Regions from separate parts of the Lysinibacillus sp. NPDC096382 genome, predicted to be linked through region 2. Evidence: riboswitches for the same ligand, from Rfam matches in the RefSeq annotation. Region 2 holds a riboswitch; each other region holds the start of a gene.
What was found. A riboswitch is a leader RNA that binds a small molecule or an ion and turns the genes downstream of it on or off. The one in region 2 is predicted to bind lysine.
Positions count from the first base shown of each region.

Region 1: it holds a riboswitch for lysine, as region 2 does, so the genes downstream of both, ACIQZA_RS05580 (transporter substrate-binding domain-containing protein) here and ACIQZA_RS24515 (amino acid permease) in region 2, are expected to answer to the same signal.
Region 3: it holds a riboswitch for lysine, as region 2 does, so the genes downstream of both, ACIQZA_RS08300 (aspartate kinase) here and ACIQZA_RS24515 (amino acid permease) in region 2, are expected to answer to the same signal.

Region 1 covers NZ_JBIWFC010000002.1:367,267-370,554, reverse strand. Annotated here, with positions in the region: gene ACIQZA_RS05590 (2-oxoglutarate dehydrogenase E1 component) at 1-174, shown strand, start outside; gene odhB (2-oxoglutarate dehydrogenase complex dihydrolipoyllysine-residue succinyltransferase) at 268-1,503, shown strand; lysine riboswitch at 1,820-2,006, shown strand; gene ACIQZA_RS05580 (transporter substrate-binding domain-containing protein) at 2,123-2,989, shown strand; gene ACIQZA_RS05575 (amino acid ABC transporter permease) at 3,168-3,288, shown strand, end outside.
Region 2 covers NZ_JBIWFC010000030.1:3,504-6,791, forward strand. Annotated here, with positions in the region: gene ACIQZA_RS24510 (CynX/NimT family MFS transporter) at 1-1,096, opposite strand, end outside; lysine riboswitch at 1,271-1,447, shown strand; gene ACIQZA_RS24515 (amino acid permease) at 1,535-2,998, shown strand; gene ACIQZA_RS24520 (hypothetical protein) at 3,116-3,288, opposite strand, start outside.
Region 3 covers NZ_JBIWFC010000004.1:76,998-80,285, forward strand. Annotated here, with positions in the region: gene ACIQZA_RS08295 (methyl-accepting chemotaxis protein) at 1-249, opposite strand, end outside; gene ACIQZA_RS08300 (aspartate kinase) at 520-1,758, opposite strand; lysine riboswitch at 1,958-2,136, opposite strand; gene uvrC (excinuclease ABC subunit UvrC) at 2,536-3,288, opposite strand, start outside.

The DNA of each region.
Region 1 (3,288 bases), on a different contig from region 2:
GGTTCTTGGAATTATGCGTTAGAAACATTACACGACCTTTCAGAAGGTAAAAAGCTACGTTATGTAGGCCGTCCTGCAATGAGCTCGACTTCTGAAGGTGATGCAGATTCTCATAAAGCAGCTCAAGCCGCACTTGTAGAAGAAGCAGTTGCTGAGCCTGTAAAGGTTAAATAATAATAACATATTAATTTTTGAGAGCCGGGCTACTTGCTAAGGCAGTAGCCCTTTTATGTGCATAATGCACGTTAATTAAAGGAGGAAATGAAAGTGGCTGAAATTAAAGTCCCTGAATTAGCAGAATCGATTACAGAAGGTAGTATCGCACAATGGGTAAAAAAAGTGGGCGATCGCGTTGAAAAAGGTGAATTCATCGTTGAACTTGAAACAGACAAAGTAAACGCTGAAATCATTTCTGAAGAAGCGGGAGTTTTAACTCAAATTTTAGCTGAAGAAGGCGATACGGTACTTGTTGGTCAAGTCATCGCAGTAGTAGAAGCTGGCGAAGGTGCAGCACCTGCTCCAGCGGCACTAGTTGCAGCAGCTCCAGCTCCAACAGCGCCACAAGCGGCACCTGCTCCTGTTGCAGCAGCTCCAGTTGTAGAAGAAACTACTGGTGAGCGTGTAATCGCATCTCCTGCAGCTCGTAAACTAGCTCGCGAAAAAGGTATTGACCTTGCTGCTGTATCTCCAGTAGATCCACAAGGCCGTGTACGTGTACAAGACGTAGCAGCTCATGGTACAGCTCCAGTAGCAGCACCACAAGCAGCTCCAGCAGCACCTAAAGCAGTTGCAGCTGTAGATGAGTCACGTGTAACAATTGAAAAAATGAGCCGTCGTCGCCAAACAATTGCAAAACGCTTACTTGAAGTAAAACAATCTACAGCAATGTTAACTACATTCAACGAAGTAGATATGACAAACGTTATGGCTTTACGTTCTCGTAAAAAAGACCAATTCTTCGAGTCAACTGGCTCTAAACTTGGTTTCATGTCATTCTTCACAAAAGCTGTAGTTGCAGCACTTAAAAAATACCCATATGTTAACGCACAAATCTTTGGTGATGAAATTCACTTAAACAACTTCTTTGATATCGGTGTAGCTGTATCAACAGAAGAAGGTTTAGTAGTACCAGTTGTACGTGACGCTGACCGCAAAAACTTTGCTGAAATTGAAGATTCAATTGCAGACCTAGCGAAAAAAGCACGCGACAAGAAATTAGGTTTAGCAGATCTTCAAGGTGGCTCATTCACAATTACAAATGGAGGCGTATTCGGTTCATTAATGTCTACACCTATCATGAATGGTACACAAGCTGGTATCCTTGGTATGCATACTATCAAAAAACGTCCAGTTGAAGTGAATGGTGAAGTAGAAATTCGCCCAATGATGTACTTAGCACTTTCTTATGACCACCGTATTATCGATGGTAAAGATTCTGTAGGCTTCCTTAAAACTGTTAAAGAACTACTTGAAAACCCAGAAGATTTATTATTAAATTCTTAATTCCTGAGTTTATAAAGCCCTGCGAACAATGTTTGCAGGGTTTTTTTCTTTTTTGAGGAAGCGATGGATAGCAGAGCTGAATCGACGGATAGAAGAACCAAGGTGACGGATAGCATTGATAGCGACGGAGACTCTTTCGGCAAAGCGGCAGTCTTAATGATTTTCACCCTTTTCAAAGGAGTAAAAGGCATTTAAAGGAATGAAAAACCCTAATATTGTAATTAGTCAGAAAAGTAATAAAATTATCTTGACGAACTTATTAACTTTATAGTAGTATCTTAATATCAATTAAATATACAAACCTCACTTTTAATTATTGTGAGGTAGAGGCGCGGTATTTATTAGTTCATTGTTGAGTTCAAGCAAGCGAAGACGCAATGGAGAAGGAACTATCGCCGAAGTATAAAAGGAGCTCGTACTTTTATACTGGGTCTGCAGTGAATAAGTGCAGGACTGTCCTAGTAAATTATTTTCCAGGTTTACTAGGTTGTGCTATCTCGAAATGATGGAATTATAGTGAGGATTTGGGCAACTGTTAAAAAAAGTAAGACCTAAGTTCAGTACTTAGGTCTTTTTTGGTACAGTTGTCTTATTTTTTTACAGAAAAGGGGAATGTTACATGAAAAGACAATTGTTAGTATTAATGTTGACTGTCATGACTGTAATTTTGCTAGCAGCTTGTGGTGCTGGTGACAAAAAGGCTACGACGTCATCTAGTAATGACGGCAACAAGACGAATACGGAAGAAGGCGGTGGCCAATTTCGTGTTGGGATGGAAGCAGGTTATGCTCCGTTTAACTGGACACAGCAGGATGATGCAAATGGTGCAGTGAAAATTGCGGATAATGCAGAATATGCCGGTGGTTATGATGTGCAAATGGCGAAAAAAATCGCTGAGGGCTTAGGAAAAGAATTAGTTATCGTTAAATTGGAATGGGATGGCTTAGTACCAGCGTTACAATCCAATAAAATTGATGCAATCATTGCTGGTATGTCACCTACTAAAGAGCGTAAGCAAACAGTTGATTTCACTGAAAACTACTATACATCTGATTTTGTTATGGTCATAAAAAAAGGCAGTAAATATGAAAAAGCAACTTCTATCCAAGATTTTTCTGGTGCTAAAATTACATCACAATTAAATACATCGAACTACAATGTCATCGATCAAATCAAAGATGTAAAAAAACAAACTGCAATGGATAATTTCCCGGCGATGCGTGTTGCATTAGAAGCTGGAAAAATTGACGGCTATGTAGCAGAACGTCCAGAAGGTATTTCTGCTGCTGCTGCAAATGATAAGTTCACGTATGTGAAGTTTGAAAAGGGCTTCGATACAGATATTTCAAATACATCCATTGCAGTTGGTTTACGTAAAGGCGATGCAGATCTTGAAAAAATAAATGAAGTCTTAAAAGGTATTTCTGAAGCTGATCGCCAAAAAATTATGGAAGAAGCCATTCACCAACAACCAGCAGCCCAATAACATGATGGCACGGGCTATCTATTAGTCCGTGCCATATATTACAATTTATACAATAAGAATCTCTCAAAATAATAATAATGTCTTTGCTAAATGTTTCATAAAATAAAAGAAACAAAGGCTCCAGAAAAGACACGATACTGTAACGAACAAGCAACACGACGTAGTTAGGAGGAACATCATGAGTTTTGAATGGATTATTTCTATTGTTGAGAACAACTGGCAAATGTTTTTACGAGGTACGTATTATACATTACTTATTTCTATTAGTAGTACAATTATTGGTGCACTTATCGGATTTT
Region 2 (3,288 bases):
AACCAAATAAGATTGGGCCGATTGCGGCTAATAAATATCCTAATGATTGTGCAAAACCTGATAAATCGGCTGCCTCAAAAGCTGTACGGGTACGTAGTGTAAAGAACATCATCGCTAATGAGAATGAAGCTCCCCCTGCTAAGCCTAGTAGCACCATCCACAGTACAGCGAGGCTTGTCCATTCCATCACTACTCCGATAAAGCCAACTAAGTAAAATACCGTAAACATTAATACGAGAGGACGTTGAGATGTCATTTTACTAGCGAAAATAGGCACAGCTAAAGCCATTGGAACTTGTGAAAATTGCATGATGGAAAACATCCAGCCTGCACGATCTGCAGCTAAGCCTTGTGATATATATATTTCAGGAATCCAAGCGGCAGTTGTGTAGAATAATAATGACTGAAATCCCATAGCTCCCGCCACTGCCCAAGAAACAGGTGATTTCCATAATGCTGTACGTTCTTTCGTAGTCTTAACAGTCGGTTCAGGCTTATTAAATTTCAACTGTGGAATCCAAATTACAATGGTTAACACCACAAGAACAAGTGAGATTGCCAGTGCACCTTGCCAACCAAGTGATGAATTGGCAACAGGATAGCTAATGCCAGCACCGAGTCCAGCCGTCAAATTCATCGACATTGTGAAAAATGCCATAAGTAAACCTACGTGATAGGGAAATTTCAATTTAAGTAATCCTGGAATTAGTACATTACCGAATGAAATGGCTATACCAATTAGCATCGTACCAAATACGAGTAAACTAGTTGTGCCAAGGGAGCGTAGTACAATCCCTCCCCCTAAAAGAACAGTTGATAAAAATAATGTTAATTCTAATCCAACTTTACGTGCGACAACTGGAGCGAATGGTGAAATGATTGCAAATGCTAGCAATGGGATCGTTGTTAGAAAGCCTGCTAGTATATTGGATATGCCGAGGTCTTCACGAATAAAGGAAATAATTGGTCCAACAACTGTTAGCGGCATCCGTAATGTCGAGGCAATACAAATTACTCCGATAACGAGTAATAAGGTTGTGCCTTTCCAGTTAATTTTTCTGCTAGGATAAGTATCGGTATGTTCATGAGTAGTCAAATAAATCCCCCCTGGGTAGAACAATTTGATTGAATCACTATACCACTTTATCATACAAATAAAAATAGTGGAAAATTCGTAAAATATAGAATATTAATCGATATATTGAAATGCCATAGGTCGTATGTTAAAATAATATCCATCATAAATTTAATATTTAATGCCTCATGTTTGTATTGAGGTAGAGGTCGCGGTATTTAAGAGTATGTTAATGGAAATGACAAGCATTAGAGAAATTAGCTGAAAGGAAATACTGCCGAAGTGTGAGGGGACTTGAAAACCTTATGCTGGGGCTGTCTCCGAAAGGAACAGAACTGTCACGTTTGAACAACGTGTTGAGCTATCATTTTGAAGGAACAGAGGATTTACTTAGCCATCACAGCAACGTTCATGTGATGGCATTTTTTTCGCCTCTTAAAAAAGGAAGGAAGCTATATCGTGAGTGAAATAAAAGTCAATCAGCTCGGTCATAAAGCACCGAAGCTGAAAAAAGAATTAAAAAGCCGTCATATTACAATGATTTCATTAGGCGGTACAATCGGTACAGGACTGTTTTTAGCTAGTGGTGGTGCCATTGCGCAAGCAGGCCCTGGTGGTGCACTACTCGCTTATGCATTAATCGGTATCATGGTGTATTTTCTAATGACGAGCTTAGGAGAAATGGCAGCTTATATGCCATCATCAGGCTCTTTTAGTACGTATGCTACAAAATTTGTAGATCCAGCTTTAGGTTTTGCACTTGGTTGGAACTACTGGTACAACTGGGCAATTACAATTGCAGCGGAAATTTCTGCAGTCTCATTAATTATGAAATATTGGTTCCCAGATAGCTCATCAGCACTTTGGACTGTTTTATTTATTGCTGTAGTTTTAACGTTCAATCTATTATCGGTAAAAAGCTATGGTGAGAGTGAATATTGGTTTGCAATGATAAAAGTTGTAACAGTAATCATTTTTATTATCATCAGTTTTTTTATGATTTTTGGTATTTTAGGAGGACAAGCTCCTGTAGGCTTTACGAATTTCTTCATTAGTGATGGACCATTCCACGGAGGTCTCCTTGCTACATTTGGTATTTTCTTAGCTGCTGGATTCTCGTTCCAAGGGACAGAGTTACTTGGAATAACAGCAGGTGAAACGGATGACCCTGGTAAAAATATTCCGAAAGCCGTTAAGTCTGTTTTCTGGCGAATTCTTTTATTTTATATTTTAGCGATTGCTGCAATTGGGATGCTGATTCCCTTTACAGACGCACGTTTATTATCAGAAGATATTGCTGTTTCACCATTTACACTGGTGTTCGATCGTTTAGGAATTGCCTTTGCTGCATCATTGATGAATGCAATCATTCTAACGGCAATGCTGTCAGCAGGGAATTCAGGGCTTTACGCATCGTCACGTATGCTTTGGCAATTAGCGGTAGATGGACATGCACCGAAAATTTTCACTAAACTAAGCCGTCGAGGTATCCCGATTTACGCATTACTGGCGACTTTAGCTATAGGCTGCCTAGCATTTTTAGCTTCATTCTTTGGTGATGGTGTAGTCTATATGTGGCTTCTAAATGCTTCAGGGATGTCTGGCTTCATTGCCTGGTTAGGTATTGCATTTAGCCATTACCGTTTCCGTCGAGCATTCGAGGTACAAGGCTTAGATCCGAAATTATTGCCGTATAAAGCAAGGCTATTCCCATTCGGCCCGCTATTTGCCTTTACGGTTTGTATGATTGTTGTTATTGGACAAAACTACAGTGCCTTTATGGGTGAAACAATAGATTGGTACGGAGTCCTTGTCTCATATATCGGTATTCCACTGTTTTTACTGTTATGGTTGGGCTATAAAATTAAGCATAAAACAAAAATGCTTCCATTAGAGCATTGTGATTTAAAAGTCGAACAATAAAAAATAAAACTGTCCTGTGAGTCATAGAAAATGACTTGCAGGGCAATTTTTTTAGTTAAATAATAAATTTGTAATTCTAGACGTACAATCAAAATACACCAAGTGAACGATTAATCTTTAAGCGCCAAAACCTCTTATCCCCATAATTGCAATCATCGATCCGTAGATGACAAGAACAAGTAAAATGATGAGTAATCCTAAATATTTAGAAATACCTGTTTGTTTTGTTGGAATTCCAGATATCCCAAAATATATACACATTACCCAAAGTAGAGCACCTAAATAAAAGT
Region 3 (3,288 bases), on a different contig from region 2:
CGACATTTCTTCACTCATTGCTGAAATATCCCCTACACTCTTAGAGACATTTTGAACCTTTAAAGCCGTTTGAAAATTAATTAACTCCATATGCGCTAGTACAAAATCTAAAATCGCATTTTTCACATCAATGCTTTCCTGCTCAAGTTCCAATTCCAGAATTCGCTTTTTTAATATTTGTATTTCTAAATCGTTGTGCATCTCAACACTTTCATCCATTGGCTTTTGAAATAAACCGAATAACCCCATACAAACTTCCACCTTCCCCTTGGTAAAACATGTCACATTTTATTATATAACAATAGAATTGGATAAAATATTAAATTGATGTGAACAAAAAAGATGTGCCTTTTACTGGCACATCCTTTTCAATATTATATGTAAAGCGCTTGTTCAATTATCCCTTGCATTCTGTCACTTTCTTATTTCTACCCGTCGTTTTGGCTGCTCTATCCACGCCCCGCTAAAAAGTGACTTAAAACCGCATTCATCTCACCTGAGAGACTTCTATACCTGTCGCTACGCTTTCGGTACAAAAGACACTTCCTGAAATAAATTAAATTCATCATGTAATGCATTTGCTGCACGAATCATTTCGTCCTGAGGTACAACAACTGACACTTTTATTTCAGAAGTACTTACCATTTTTACAGGGATATTTTCACGACGTAGACGATCAAACATCCTTGCAGCCACCCCTGGATTAGATACCATCCCCGAGCCAATAATAGAAACCTTTGCTAAGCCAATTTCAAAATCAGCAAAACTAAACCCTAGTGATAATTTACTATCTTCTAGAACACGTAATGCTTCAGCGAACTCCTCTTTTAAAATAGTAAATGATACCGTCGGCTTTAAATCATCAATTATTGCTTGTACGATTATATCGACGTTTATGCGATTTTCTGCAAGGATTGTGAACATATTTGCTAAAGAAGCATTAGAATAAGCATCATAACCAACTGTTAAGCGAATAACGTCTGACTCGTAGGCAACACCACGTACAATTAAATTTTTTTCCATTTCAACTTCCTCCTTCAATAAAGTACCTACTGTATCTATTTCGCTCGAGCGAATGATAACTGGGATTTGAAACTTCTTTGCTAACTCTACAGCTCGCGGGTGTAAAACTTGTGACCCTAAGTTTGATAGCTCTAGCATTTCATCATAGGAAATTTCTTTTAGTTTTTGTGCCCCAGCAACATGACTTGGATCAGCTGTATAGACGCCATCCACATTCGTGTAAATATCTACTCGCTCCGCATTCAATTTTGCTGCAATTGCTATAGCCGACGTTTCCGCGCCACCTTTACCTAACGTCGTAATATTTCGTGAATTATCGATACCTTGTTCCCCAGCAACGATAACGATTTTTCCCTGTACAAAATGCTCTTCTATTCGTCTAGCATCTATCTCATCAATACGGGCATTACTATACATAGCATCGGTTTCAATGCCTGCCTGCCAGCCCGTTAATGACACGGCATCATATCCTTTCTCCTGTATAGCAATTGCCACTAATGTACTTGTAAGTTGTGAGCTTGTTGAAAATAGTGCGTCTAGTTCACGCTTAGATGCATTGTCTGATAAATCACGAGCCATCTTTGCTAATTCTTTAGCCATACCCCTCATAGCTGTAGTGACAACGACAACATCAAAACCTCTTTCCTTTTCTGCAATCGCCTTTTTCGCAACATTTTGAATGTGCTCTGTTGATGCGAATGCAGCACCACCAAATTTCATCACAACTCTCGCCATCTTTATCATTCTCCTTCGTATTCAATCATTTCGCTGGTTATAAAGTAGCTATACTTTTGCAGCTTTTCACAAAAATATCCCTACAAAAGCAAATAGCGCCTAACAGCCTTGAAAAAATGTTGTTTCGAGAAAATCTAAAAAGGCAGCTCTCACATAACGTGAAAGCTGCCTATAACATGTACAATAAAGTAACTTGCGCATGTGTGATAGCTCTCCGAAACGTTTAGAATCGACAGTCTTACATCTCTTAAATGTAAAACCAGCACAGCATCGGAAACAACGATGCTCCACTTCGGCAAGTTCCCCTTTCATACATTTTCACCGGACTTGTTCGTCCTCGTATGTACTACTCTTGAACCTTGCACCTCTATCATCACTAAATAGTGATCGTATTTAATTTGAACCTTAGTGAAGAAATTCCCAATTTAATAAATAGAAACTACTAAAAAAGTATATAACATTGCTATATTGAAAAGCTATGTTATATACAACCTTAGCATACGCCAAATCCTTTGACAATGTATCTTATTGAATATCAATTTTGCCTTGGCGTAATTAAGTTCGGAGGCTTTGGGCCAGCAGATATTTTTTGCGCGAAAGCGAAGCGGCAGCAGCAGATATTTTTTGCGCGAAAGCGAAGCGGCAGCGCAACAGCAAGATGTTGGTCACTCAGTCGTTGCCACAGTACGTGGCGTTTTTAGACTGAGTTCCTCTATTTTAAGTAGGTGTTTATACACCCATTGAAAAGGAATTCCATCTGCACTCATCCCACCACCTTTAGAGGTGGGAGTTTTCTTCTGGATGAAAATAATCATAAATAATGCTAGCAAGATTAGCAGGCATCCCTGCTTCCTGTAATGCTTGCACACTTGCCTCGCGAATTTTTTTGACAGAGCCAAAATGCTTGAGTAATTGTTGTTTTCGCTTCGGACCAATGCCCTCTATATTATCGAGGACAGATTGTATAGCATGTTTCTCATGCTGCTGTCGTAAGAAGGTAATAGCAAAGCGGTGTACTTCGTCCTGTATTCGTTGTAGTAAGTAGAATCCATCGCTTGTTCGCTTTAACGCAATTACTTCAGCTGGATCACCAAATAGAAGCTGTGACGTATTATGCTTTTCATCTTTTGCTAATCCGGCAATTGGAATGACAAGGCCGAGTTCATCCTCTAATACTTCTCGCGCGACTTCCATTTGCCCCTTGCCACCATCTATTAGTACTAAATCCGGTAAAGGTAGACCATCTTTTAATACGCGTGTGTATCGACGGCGAATTACTTCTTGCATCGCCCCGTAATCATCATGCTTGGCAGCTGTACGTGTTTTGTATTTTCGATACTCCTTCTTTGCAGGTTTTCCATCGATAAATACAACCATTGCAGATACAGCATCTGTCCCATGCATATGACTATTATCGAAAGCCTCAATCCGTAAAGGTGCAGAAATGCCCATAGCTTCACCGAGCGCCTCACATGCTCCTATTGTGCGTTCTTCTTGACGTTCAATAAGCTGGAACTTCGCCGCTACCGC